3 regions of the Pseudoalteromonas sp. S1650 genome follow, and region 3 is predicted to be linked to each of the others. Evidence: predicted binding sites of a transcription regulator. Region 3 holds the regulator's gene; each other region holds the start of a gene.
What was found. Region 3 encodes sigma-54, which starts transcription at its own class of promoters, with help from an activator protein. Its sites were predicted from a motif close to GTTGGCACGNNNNTNGNNT; they were not measured.
Positions count from the first base shown of each region.

Region 1: CWB80_RS21370 (flagellar basal body rod protein FlgF) is a predicted target of sigma-54. The motif match lies at 1,410-1,428, and genes of this name have one in related genera.
Region 2: CWB80_RS09220 (BON domain-containing protein) is a predicted target of sigma-54. The motif match lies at 1,415-1,433, and genes of this name have one in related genera.

Region 1 is NZ_PNDF01000109.1:8,638-11,919, reverse strand. Features, by position in the region: gene flgG (flagellar basal-body rod protein FlgG) at 1-589, opposite strand, end outside; gene CWB80_RS21370 (flagellar basal body rod protein FlgF) at 611-1,375, opposite strand; gene flgE (flagellar hook protein FlgE) at 1,536-2,903, opposite strand; gene CWB80_RS21360 (flagellar hook assembly protein FlgD) at 2,955-3,282, opposite strand, start outside.
Region 2 is NZ_PNDF01000023.1:318,614-321,895, forward strand. Features, by position in the region: gene CWB80_RS09200 (methyl-accepting chemotaxis protein) at 1-148, shown strand, start outside; gene CWB80_RS09205 (hypothetical protein) at 133-342, opposite strand; gene CWB80_RS09210 (hypothetical protein) at 393-575, opposite strand; gene CWB80_RS09215 (YqaE/Pmp3 family membrane protein) at 597-755, opposite strand; gene CWB80_RS09220 (BON domain-containing protein) at 813-1,379, opposite strand; gene CWB80_RS09225 (LiaF domain-containing protein) at 1,710-2,369, shown strand; gene CWB80_RS09230 (VOC family protein) at 2,676-3,092, opposite strand; gene pmbA (metalloprotease PmbA) at 3,222-3,282, opposite strand, start outside.
Region 3 is NZ_PNDF01000115.1:14,531-17,812, forward strand. Features, by position in the region: gene lptB (LPS export ABC transporter ATP-binding protein) at 1-509, shown strand, start outside; gene CWB80_RS21600 (RNA polymerase factor sigma-54) at 616-2,112, shown strand; gene hpf (ribosome hibernation promoting factor) at 2,139-2,426, shown strand; gene ptsN (PTS IIA-like nitrogen regulatory protein PtsN) at 2,430-2,882, shown strand; gene rapZ (RNase adapter RapZ) at 2,883-3,282, shown strand, end outside.

The DNA of each region.
Region 1 (3,282 bases), on a different contig from region 3:
CGGTTTCTGTGTATAAGTTTTGTCCCATAGGCTCAAGACCCGATGGATTAATAAAATCACTAATCGTTAGCTGACCAATGACCACGTTGTCTGCTTGCCCTGAAATACGCACTGACACTTCACCGTCTTGTGAAACAGTAATTGATTGCGCATCGTCTGGAACGTTCATTTCAGGCTGTAATGGAAAACCAGCACCAGAAGTTACAATGCGGCCATCTTCGTCAGTGGTGAATTGACCGTTACGCGAATAGGCAATGTTGCCATCTGGTAATTGCACTTCAAAAAAACCTGGTCCTGAAATCATCCAGTCCAATGAATTTTCAGTGGTAAGCATGTTACCTTGTGAAAAGTTCTTTTGGTTGGCAACCACTTTGGCACCCGCACCAAGCATTAAGCCTGATGGCATTTCAGTGTCTTGTGACGAACGGCCACCTGGTTGGTTGATGTTTTGATATAGTAAATCTTCAAATACGGCGCGGCTTTTTTTGTAACCGACCGTGCTGGCATTCGCGAGATTATTTGAGATCACCGAAATATCGGTTTGCTGGGCGTCAAGCCCGGTTTTACTGATCCATAATGCAGGATTCATAACTCTACCCTCTCAGTCATCTTAAACAATGCGTAACAGCTGATCTTGACGCTCATCGAGCTCTTCGGCTGTTTTCATCAATTTAACTTGTAATTCAAATTGGCGTTGATTGCTGATCATGTCGACCATTTCATGCACCGGGTTTACGTTTGACATTTCAAGCGTTCCCGATAGTACTTTCACATTTGGCGAAATATCACAAAAACCACACAGGTCATTGATCAGCATGTCTTCTTTTGGTCGAAATAAACCGTCATTACCTTTTTCAAGCTGAGTGTTATCAGCCTCAATCACTTTTAAGCGATCAACCACTTCTAAAAAGTTAGCTGGTGCACCTTGCGGGCGAACCTGAATGGCACCATCTTCACTAAACTCAACTTTCTCGATAGGTAACGGCAGAATGATTGGACCACCTTCGCCAATTACTTGACGGCCATGGCTGGTGATCAACGCACCATCTGGAGTAATGTTTAATGTGCCTGTTTTGGTGTACGCCTCATTGCCTGATGCATCTTGTACACTCAACCAACCACGGTCACTCATAGCAATATCAAGCTCACGGCCAGTTTCTACATAACCACCTGATTGCATGTTAGATCCTGGGCGTTCTTGCATTGCAAACACCCTAGATGGCAGACCTTCACCGAAGGCTTGCATAGAGCGAGCTTGTGCAAAATCAGCTTTAAAGCCAGTGGTGTTAGCATTAGCAAGGTTGTTGGCCTTGAGTTCAAGACCTCGCAAACTTTGCTTAGCACCCGACATGGCAATGTAGACCATTTTGTCCATAACATTGACTCACTAAAAATACGATAACTAAGAAATGCAATAAAAGTGCCAAAGTAAAATTGACGCTAAAATAGAAGAGAGAAATGAATAATTAGAATGAAAAAAGGCTGCCAATAGAGGGAGCAGCCTTCGTGTCGGATTAAGCTTAGAGCCGTTAAAATTAACGGATCTGTAGAATGTTTTGCTGTAGTGTTGAGTTAACCTCAAGCGCACGTGAATTTGCTTGGAAGTTACGCTGCGCACTAATCAAGTCAACAAGTTCGTTAGTTAGATTAACGTTTGATTGTTCAAGCGCAGATGAGTTAATTGAACCCAAGGTACCTGAACCCGGTTCGCCAGCAATAGGCTCACCTGACGTTAAACTCTTCTTCCAAGAAGTATCACCCACTTGTTGTAAACCCTGTGAGTTCGAAAAGCGTACCATCGCAACTTGACCTAAGAATGAAGTGTCACCATTACTGTATGACGCAACAATTTTACCGTCAGAACCGATATCGATACCTGATAGACGACCTACAGTCGCACCATCTTGTTCAAGTGCTTTTACTTCAAAGTTACTAGCATATTGAGTAGGTACTTTATTCGCTGTTGCCGCTTCATCACGCCAGTTCATCGTTACATCATCAGGGAAACTAGCACCATTAGATAGTAAGTCAGATAAACCTGTCGCAGCGCCTTCGCCATTTGGTAAAGTTAACGGGTTAAATGATGCATCAGTATTTGCAACACCATCCGTGTTAAGTGGTAAACCACTTGAATCAAATTGGAATGTAGTTAGTGGTGTATAAGGCGTTGTTGTTTGCTCTACACCACTTGCATCAAATGGTTTTTCATCAAGTGTTGCATACACTTCCCATTCATTTTCATTACCTGTTGTCGCTGAGTCTGTTTTCACAAAAAAGAACTGTAAAATATGTGGCTCACCTAATGAATCATACACAGTTGTTGATGTTGAACTGTTATATGTAGCACTTGCTTCAGGGTCAAACGGTGTCACTGTTGGCGCAGAGGCACGTGAATCAAGGTTAAATGATGAATAAACATTCGTGGTTGCACGTGGTGAACCTGATGCATCAGGAATTTGTAACGCCGAAGATGTACTTAAGCTAACAGAAGTGGTATCACCGGTTGCTTCATCAACAGGGAAACCTTGTAAGTAGTTACCGCTTGCATCAACAATGAAGTTATCCTGGTTTAATTTAAACGCACCTGCACGAGTATATGTGAAGTCTTGCGCGCCTAAGTCATTCGCCATTGCGAAATAACCTTCACCAGTGATCGCTAAGTCAAGAGAGTTATTTGTGAAAGATAACGAGCCTTGGTGGAATTGCTGTGCCACCATTGTCGTTCTTACACCGTCACCATTTTTTGTTTTACCAGAACTAAATACTGATGATGCGTATACATCAGCGAACTCTGCACGAGACTCTTTAAAGCCCGTAGTATTAACGTTAGCAATGTTATTTGCGGTAACGTCTAAATCTTTTTGCGCGGCTGCTAAGCCTGTTAATGCAATATTGAAGCTCATAACTCACCTCTAACCTATCTCTTAGCCTAAGCTAACCCAAACCTTTTTTACTTATGCGATTTCAGCTATATCAGTTAGCCTAACCGCACCCTCTTTTGTATTTACGATAATGCCGCTTGCGCCATTAATATTGACACTTTCAATATTCTTAAAGGTCGCCATTGGCATACTGCTGTAGTCTCCATTTACAAAGCCTTCAGCACTGATGTCATATTCACCTTCAGGTAGCACATTGCCATCATTGTCTTTACCATCCCATTCAAAACGCAGTGCCCCCGCTGACTGAGAACCTAATTCAATGGTACGCACTAACTGGCCTGATGAATCCGTTATTCTTAGCGTTAAAGATTCAACAGCGGTTTCTGCAACCACCGACCCT
Region 2 (3,282 bases), on a different contig from region 3:
TGCAGAAGATATTAACAATAGCTTGGCAGCGATTAATCACTTAGTGAATAGCACTGCAGATCATGCCCATGAATTGGCGGATGAAGCACGTGATTTGAATGAGTTAGCAGAGTCTCTCAATAAGACAGTAAATCAATTTAAGTTATAAAGATAAATTGCTGAAGTAGTTAAAAACCCGATGTCACCTGAAGATGACATCGGGTTTTTATCGTCAGCCTTCCCTGTTAATCGTGGCGCAACCGCTTTCGCGTGTTCCATAAATTCGTGCCACTGTTGCTTGTTCCATAAAGCAACTCCATTATTGGTCAATCCTTGTTTTGATTGCGTTTGTACTTGTTCCATATAGTCTCCTCCTTACGCTAGCTTCATCCGTTTGGGCTCCAAGCCTAAGCTTAATCCTTGCTGTCATCTCCATTCACCTTATCCATAAAGCGTTGCCATTGTGCGCTACTCCATAACGCCTTGTTACTTCCTTGTTGTCCTTTGTGCTTAGTTACATTATCCATACTGTAAACTCCTTGCGCTTTATCGTCCGTTACTCCTACAGCCCTTCCTTGCTGTGCTCCATTACCCATCCTTGTAGATTAATGCGGTGATTATCGCTTAGCGATGATATACACAGCATGAATCAAACCTGGAATATACCCTAATAGAGTTAAAAGAATATTAATCCAGAACTGCGCACCTAAACCTACCTGTAAAAATACGCCGAGAGGTGGAATTAAAACCGATAAAATAATACGTATTAAATCCATGACTCACTCCTTGAAAAAGATAAGCCCAGCCAAAGCTGGGCTATATAGGGCTTGCTATTATTCAGCAACAATCGTTAATTCATCGATTACTTTGCGAACATCTTCAGCGTTTTCAGCAATGCTTACCGCTAATTGCTTTTCTGCATCAGACTCAACAGTACCTTTTAGTGTTACTACACCGTTGTCGGTATCAACATCGATATCTGTACCACCTACTTCTGAGTTAAATAAATAACGTGTGGTGATTACAGTACTGATTTTTGCATCGGTTAAGTCGCTTTCTGCAGAATCAGCTTTGTCTGATTTCATGTGCTTAGCTTTCATGTTTTTAACAACCGTTAGTTTGTTATCAACAGAGCTAACACCGTCTAGGCTAAGAACTAACTCTTCAGCAAGCTCTTTATCTAATTCGCTATCAACTTTACCTGTAAGTACAACCTTGCCATTCGTTACATCAGTGTTGATGTCAAAGTTGTTAAGGTTTGTGTTCATAAGAAGCACAGTTTCCGCCTTACCATCAATCCAAGCATCTTTACTTTCATTTTCCCAGCTGCTTGCCTGAGCTGACATGCTAGTTGCACCAATTACTAAAGCCGCAATCATAGATTTGTTAAAAGTGTTCATAATCTTTCTCCTTTTGATTAAAGACAGTTTAAGTAATGCGACTATGATGCCAACTATTTACCCCTTAAATTTCAGCAAGTTAAATACCTATTCAGCGGTGATTTATATTCATTTCGGTAAAGATTTACAAGCTGCTCGGTAAGATGTTCACAATGTTGCAAAAATAACCATTTAGTTGCTGATTTTATTAATCTGTGGTTAATTTAACGAAATTGCTTATTCGTCTAAAAAGACAACCTCATGATTTATATAGAAATAAAATCTGGCCTAAGCTTTGCTTTGTAATTAATAACTAAAGAATCACCTTTAAAATCACAACAGGGAACTACCATGGCCGTTAAACTTGAAGACCGCCCAATCGATCAAGTAAGAGAAGAAGTCATTGATCAACTCATTTATAACTACAGTCATGCTGTTATTTCAGCCGAAGCATTTGAACGCCGCCTAGATCAGGCAATGGAAGCTACCAGCAACGAAGTACTGGTTGAGCTTGTTGCTGATTTAGATCTGAAAGCGGATATTGACTACAAGTCGCAAAAGCATGCGCAATTTAAACCTCACTACAGCCACAGCAGCGACAACGAAAGCCTGCAGCTACGCAGTATTCTGGGCTCAAATGAGCGCAGCGGCCAATGGGTAGTACCAAAAGAAATTCACCTAACAAACTGCTTAGGTTCAATTGAACTCGACTTTAGCGAAGCAATTTTCCAACATCAGCACGTCACCATTTACGTGAACTGTATTTTAGGTAACGATGAAATCTACGTGCCAGAACATGTAAATGTGGTATCTAAATTATTTAGCGTGATTGGTAGTGTAGAGAATAAATCAGTTGCCTTAAACAAAGGCCAAGGCCCAACCATCACTATTGAAGGTAATGTATGGCTAGGCTCAGTCGAGATTTCAGTTAAACGCACCATGAAAGAAAAGTTCATCAGCTTCGCCAACAGCCTAAAAGCCAGTTGGAAAGAGATGAATAAGGTGCAGTAAAGTTGTGAGGTGCGGTTATGCAATGTAAGTCGTCATTTATGGCGACAAGATATTACATACGTTTCATCAATGACGCGCTAAAGCACGACCTACAAGAATGCGCGCGAAATAAATTTCACGCCTACATCAAACGTGGGAACGGCTTTAGCCGTGAATAAAGTAAAGCTGTTCGGCGTTAAAGCGACCCTACACCGTAGGCGTCACGCTTGCTTGGCGCGTCTTGCATACAACGCCATTCCATCAACCTATGCCTGACCCACAAACAACACTGTTCAACTTAAAACTTACAGCTTATGACTTAAAGCTTCACTGGTCATTATTCCTCTCACTCGGGATATCACTGAAATACTCTACAAACTCAACTTCAAACCCTGCGGGGTCGATGAAGTATACATTTTTACGGTAAGGGTTTTCTGGGCCGTGTTTATCAACTTCATAACCAGCCGAAACCAGGCGTTCAACTATGGCATTAATATCGTTTGTCACATAGGCAAAATGAGCAAGGCCTACTTGGTGGCCGGCTAAATCACGGTTTTCAGCTTCACCGTTATCGCTTAATGCAAGATATTGGTAATCATCACCAAAGTGCAGCCACTTGCGCGGTTTGCCCGACCATTTGCTATCGCCTTTACTACGCACACGCCAGTGCGGGAATGCAGCTTTATAAAAGTGCAGCATGGCATCAACATTACTAACAACAAGGTTTACGTGTTCTAAATACATGGTAGTTTTCCTTTTTATTTTTAAACTGCCACCAAGATAAAACCTCAAGTTAAGTTTAGGTAAAGCGTTTTTTCAAATAAAAAAGCCCCACAAACGTGAGGCTTCAAAAATTGAGTAGTTATTGATGAATCAGCTACCAGCAACCTGCATTTGTTCTATCAATACAGAGCCTGTTTGAATACCACCACGA
Region 3 (3,282 bases):
ACAGCCGTGCGCGCTTAGGTATTGGTTATCTACCACAAGAGTCGTCTATTTTTCGAAAATTAACAGTTTACCAAAACTTGATGGCCATATTAGAGACCCGCAAAGATCTTAACAAAACAACGCGCGAAGAGACGCTTAACAACTTATTAGATGAATTTAGCATTCAACATATTCGCGATAGCCAAGGTATGGCACTGTCAGGTGGTGAACGACGCCGCGTTGAAATTGCACGTGCATTAGCCGCTAATCCTAAATTTATCCTTTTAGATGAGCCTTTTGCTGGTGTTGATCCTATTTCGGTGTTAGATATAAAGAAAATTATTGAGCACCTAAAAAATCGTGGTATTGGTGTACTTATTACTGACCATAATGTTCGAGAAACCCTTGATGTTTGTGAAAAAGCCTACATTGTTTCTCATGGGGAGCTAATTGCATCAGGGACACCTGAGCACGTATTAGCTGACCAAACTGTACGTGATGTTTATCTAGGCGAGCAATTCAGGCTGTAACCATTACGCCACCGACTAGAGCATCTGCTAGACTTATACAATGACAATAAATCGATAACAGTGTCTTCACCGTTACCGATAACTTAAAAAGGATTGTTAGGGATACATGAGGCAATCATTACAGCTGCGCATGGGCCAGCAACTTACAATGACTCCACAACTGCAACAAGCCATTCGCTTGTTGCAGCTCAGTACATTGGATCTCCAGCAAGAAATTCAAGAAGCGCTTGATAGTAATCCTCTGCTTGAAGTGGAAGAAGCGGATTACAACGAAGAAAGCATCGGTAAGAATGAGCAAAAAGCGGAGTCTGACGATGTACAAGTCAGCGCGTCTGCCGACGAAGCACCTAGCGAATTCGAGCAAGAAAGCAGTGATGCTCTGAGTAAGGATACGGTTAGCGATGACTTAGCTATGGATGTTACGTGGGATGAGTACATGAGTGCCGCCCCATCAACATCGTCTGGGCCAATGCCTGAAGACGAGTCTATTTACCAAGGTGCTTCAACAGAAACACTGCAAGAATATTTAATGTGGCAACTACAGCTCACACCATTTAGTCCTACCGATGAAGCGATTGCCGTTGCCATCGTTGAAGCTATCGATGACTCAGGTATTTTAACGGTTAGCTGCGAAGATATTGTCGAAAGCTTTAATCAAAATAATGATGAAGAAGAAATCGAACTCGATGAAGTTGAAGCTGTCTTAAAAAGAATACAGTTATTCGATCCAGTTGGTATCGGCGCGCGAAGTTTACAAGAGTGCCTGTGTATACAACTTCGTCAATTCGATGCCAATACGCCATATTTAGCTGAAACTAAAATGGTTTTATCTGAGCATATCGAATTATTAGCAAGTCGCGACTATCGCACTTTAATGAAAAAGACTAAGCTTAAAGAAAACGAGCTTAAAGAAGTGATGACGCTCATTCACAGCTTAAATCCTAAGCCTGCGGATAGCATAGTACGCGAAGAATCTGAGTACGTCATACCCGATGTATCAGTGAAAAAAGTGAAAGGCCGCTGGGTAGTCGAGTTAAACCCAGATTGTATGCCAAAAATTAGAGTGAATAGCCAATATGCAGCGATGTCTCGCTCTGTTAAATCAAGTAGCGACAGCCAATTTATTCGTTCTCACTTACAAGAAGCAAAGTGGTTTATTAAGAGCTTAGAGAGCCGTAACGATACTTTACTAAAAGTGACCAACTGTATCGTGCAACAACAGCAAGCTTTCTTTGAACATGGCCCAGAAGCAATGAAGCCAATGGTGCTAAACGATGTCGCTGAAATGGTCGAAATGCATGAATCGACGATTTCTCGGGTTACAACACAAAAATATATGCATACCCCAAGGGGAATTTTTGAGTTGAAATATTTCTTCTCAAGCCATGTCAGCACCGAAAATGGTGGTGAGTGTTCTTCTACAGCAATTCGCGCTTTAATCAAGAAGTTAGTTGCTGCAGAAAACTCGGTTAAACCATTGAGTGATAGCAAAATTGCAGATATATTGGCTGAGCAAGGAATTAAAGTAGCTAGACGTACAATTGCAAAATATCGTGAGTCTCTAGCAATACCTCCGTCTAATCAGCGTAAAAGTCTGATTTAGACGTTTTACATAGAAGGAAAATGCTTATGCAACTAAATTTAACTGGTCGTCACGTAGAAGTCACTGATTCATTAAGAGACTATGTAAACACTAAGTTCGCAAAACTAGAAAGGCATTTTGATCATATTAATAATGTTCATGTCATTTTAGATGTAGAAAAATTAAGCCAAAAAGCAGAAGCAACTTTACATGTAAACGGAGGCGAGTTGTTCGCTTCTACAGAACATCAAGATATGTACGCAGCAATTGACTCATTGATCGATAAACTTGATCGCCAAGTCATTAAGCATAAAGAGAAATTAGCTCGACATTAAATTATGAAACTTAGTTCACTTACTAATCAGGACTGCAGCAAAGCTGCGGTCCTTTTTAATAGCAAAAAAAGAATTCTTGAGTATATTAGCGAGTTAGCTCACCAGCAGTTTCCTCATTTATCTCAACAAGATATCCTAGATGCTTTTCTGAACAGGGAAAAGTTAGGTAGTACAGGTATCGGCCGAGGAATAGCTATTCCCCACGGTCGAATGAGTGGTGCTGATGAACCTCATGCATTTATTATTGTCAGTGAATCTCCCATCAATTTTGATGCGATAGACAATCGTCCCGTTGATATTTTTGTGGCACTCATCGTACCAGATGGCGATTGCCAGTTGCACTTGAAGACCTTGTCAACAATTGCTGATAGACTTAAAGATAAAGATTTTTGTAAACAGTTGCGAAGTGCTACAAGCGATCAGCAACTATTTCAAGTAATTGCATCAGAGGCATAAATGGAATTAATAATTATCAGCGGTCGCTCAGGCTCGGGGAAATCGGTCGCTTTACGAGTTCTTGAAGACTTAGGCTACTACTGTGTTGATAATATTCCTGTCAACCTACTGCCTTCGCTCGTGCGAAGTGTTTCTGATAATTATGACAAAATTGCCGTCAGTATCGACGTACGTAACTTACCGAAAGAGCAGCAAGAGTTTAATGATATTCTTGAGTACCTGCCAGGTTTTGCAAACCCAACACTATTCTACCTAGATAGTGATGACCAAACCCTAATTAAGCGCTTTTCTGAAACTCGCCGTTTGCATCCATTATCGATTGATTCTTTACCGCTTGATCTTGCCATTAAACAAGAAAAAATCCTGCTTGATGTGCTGATCACCCGCGCTGACTTTATGA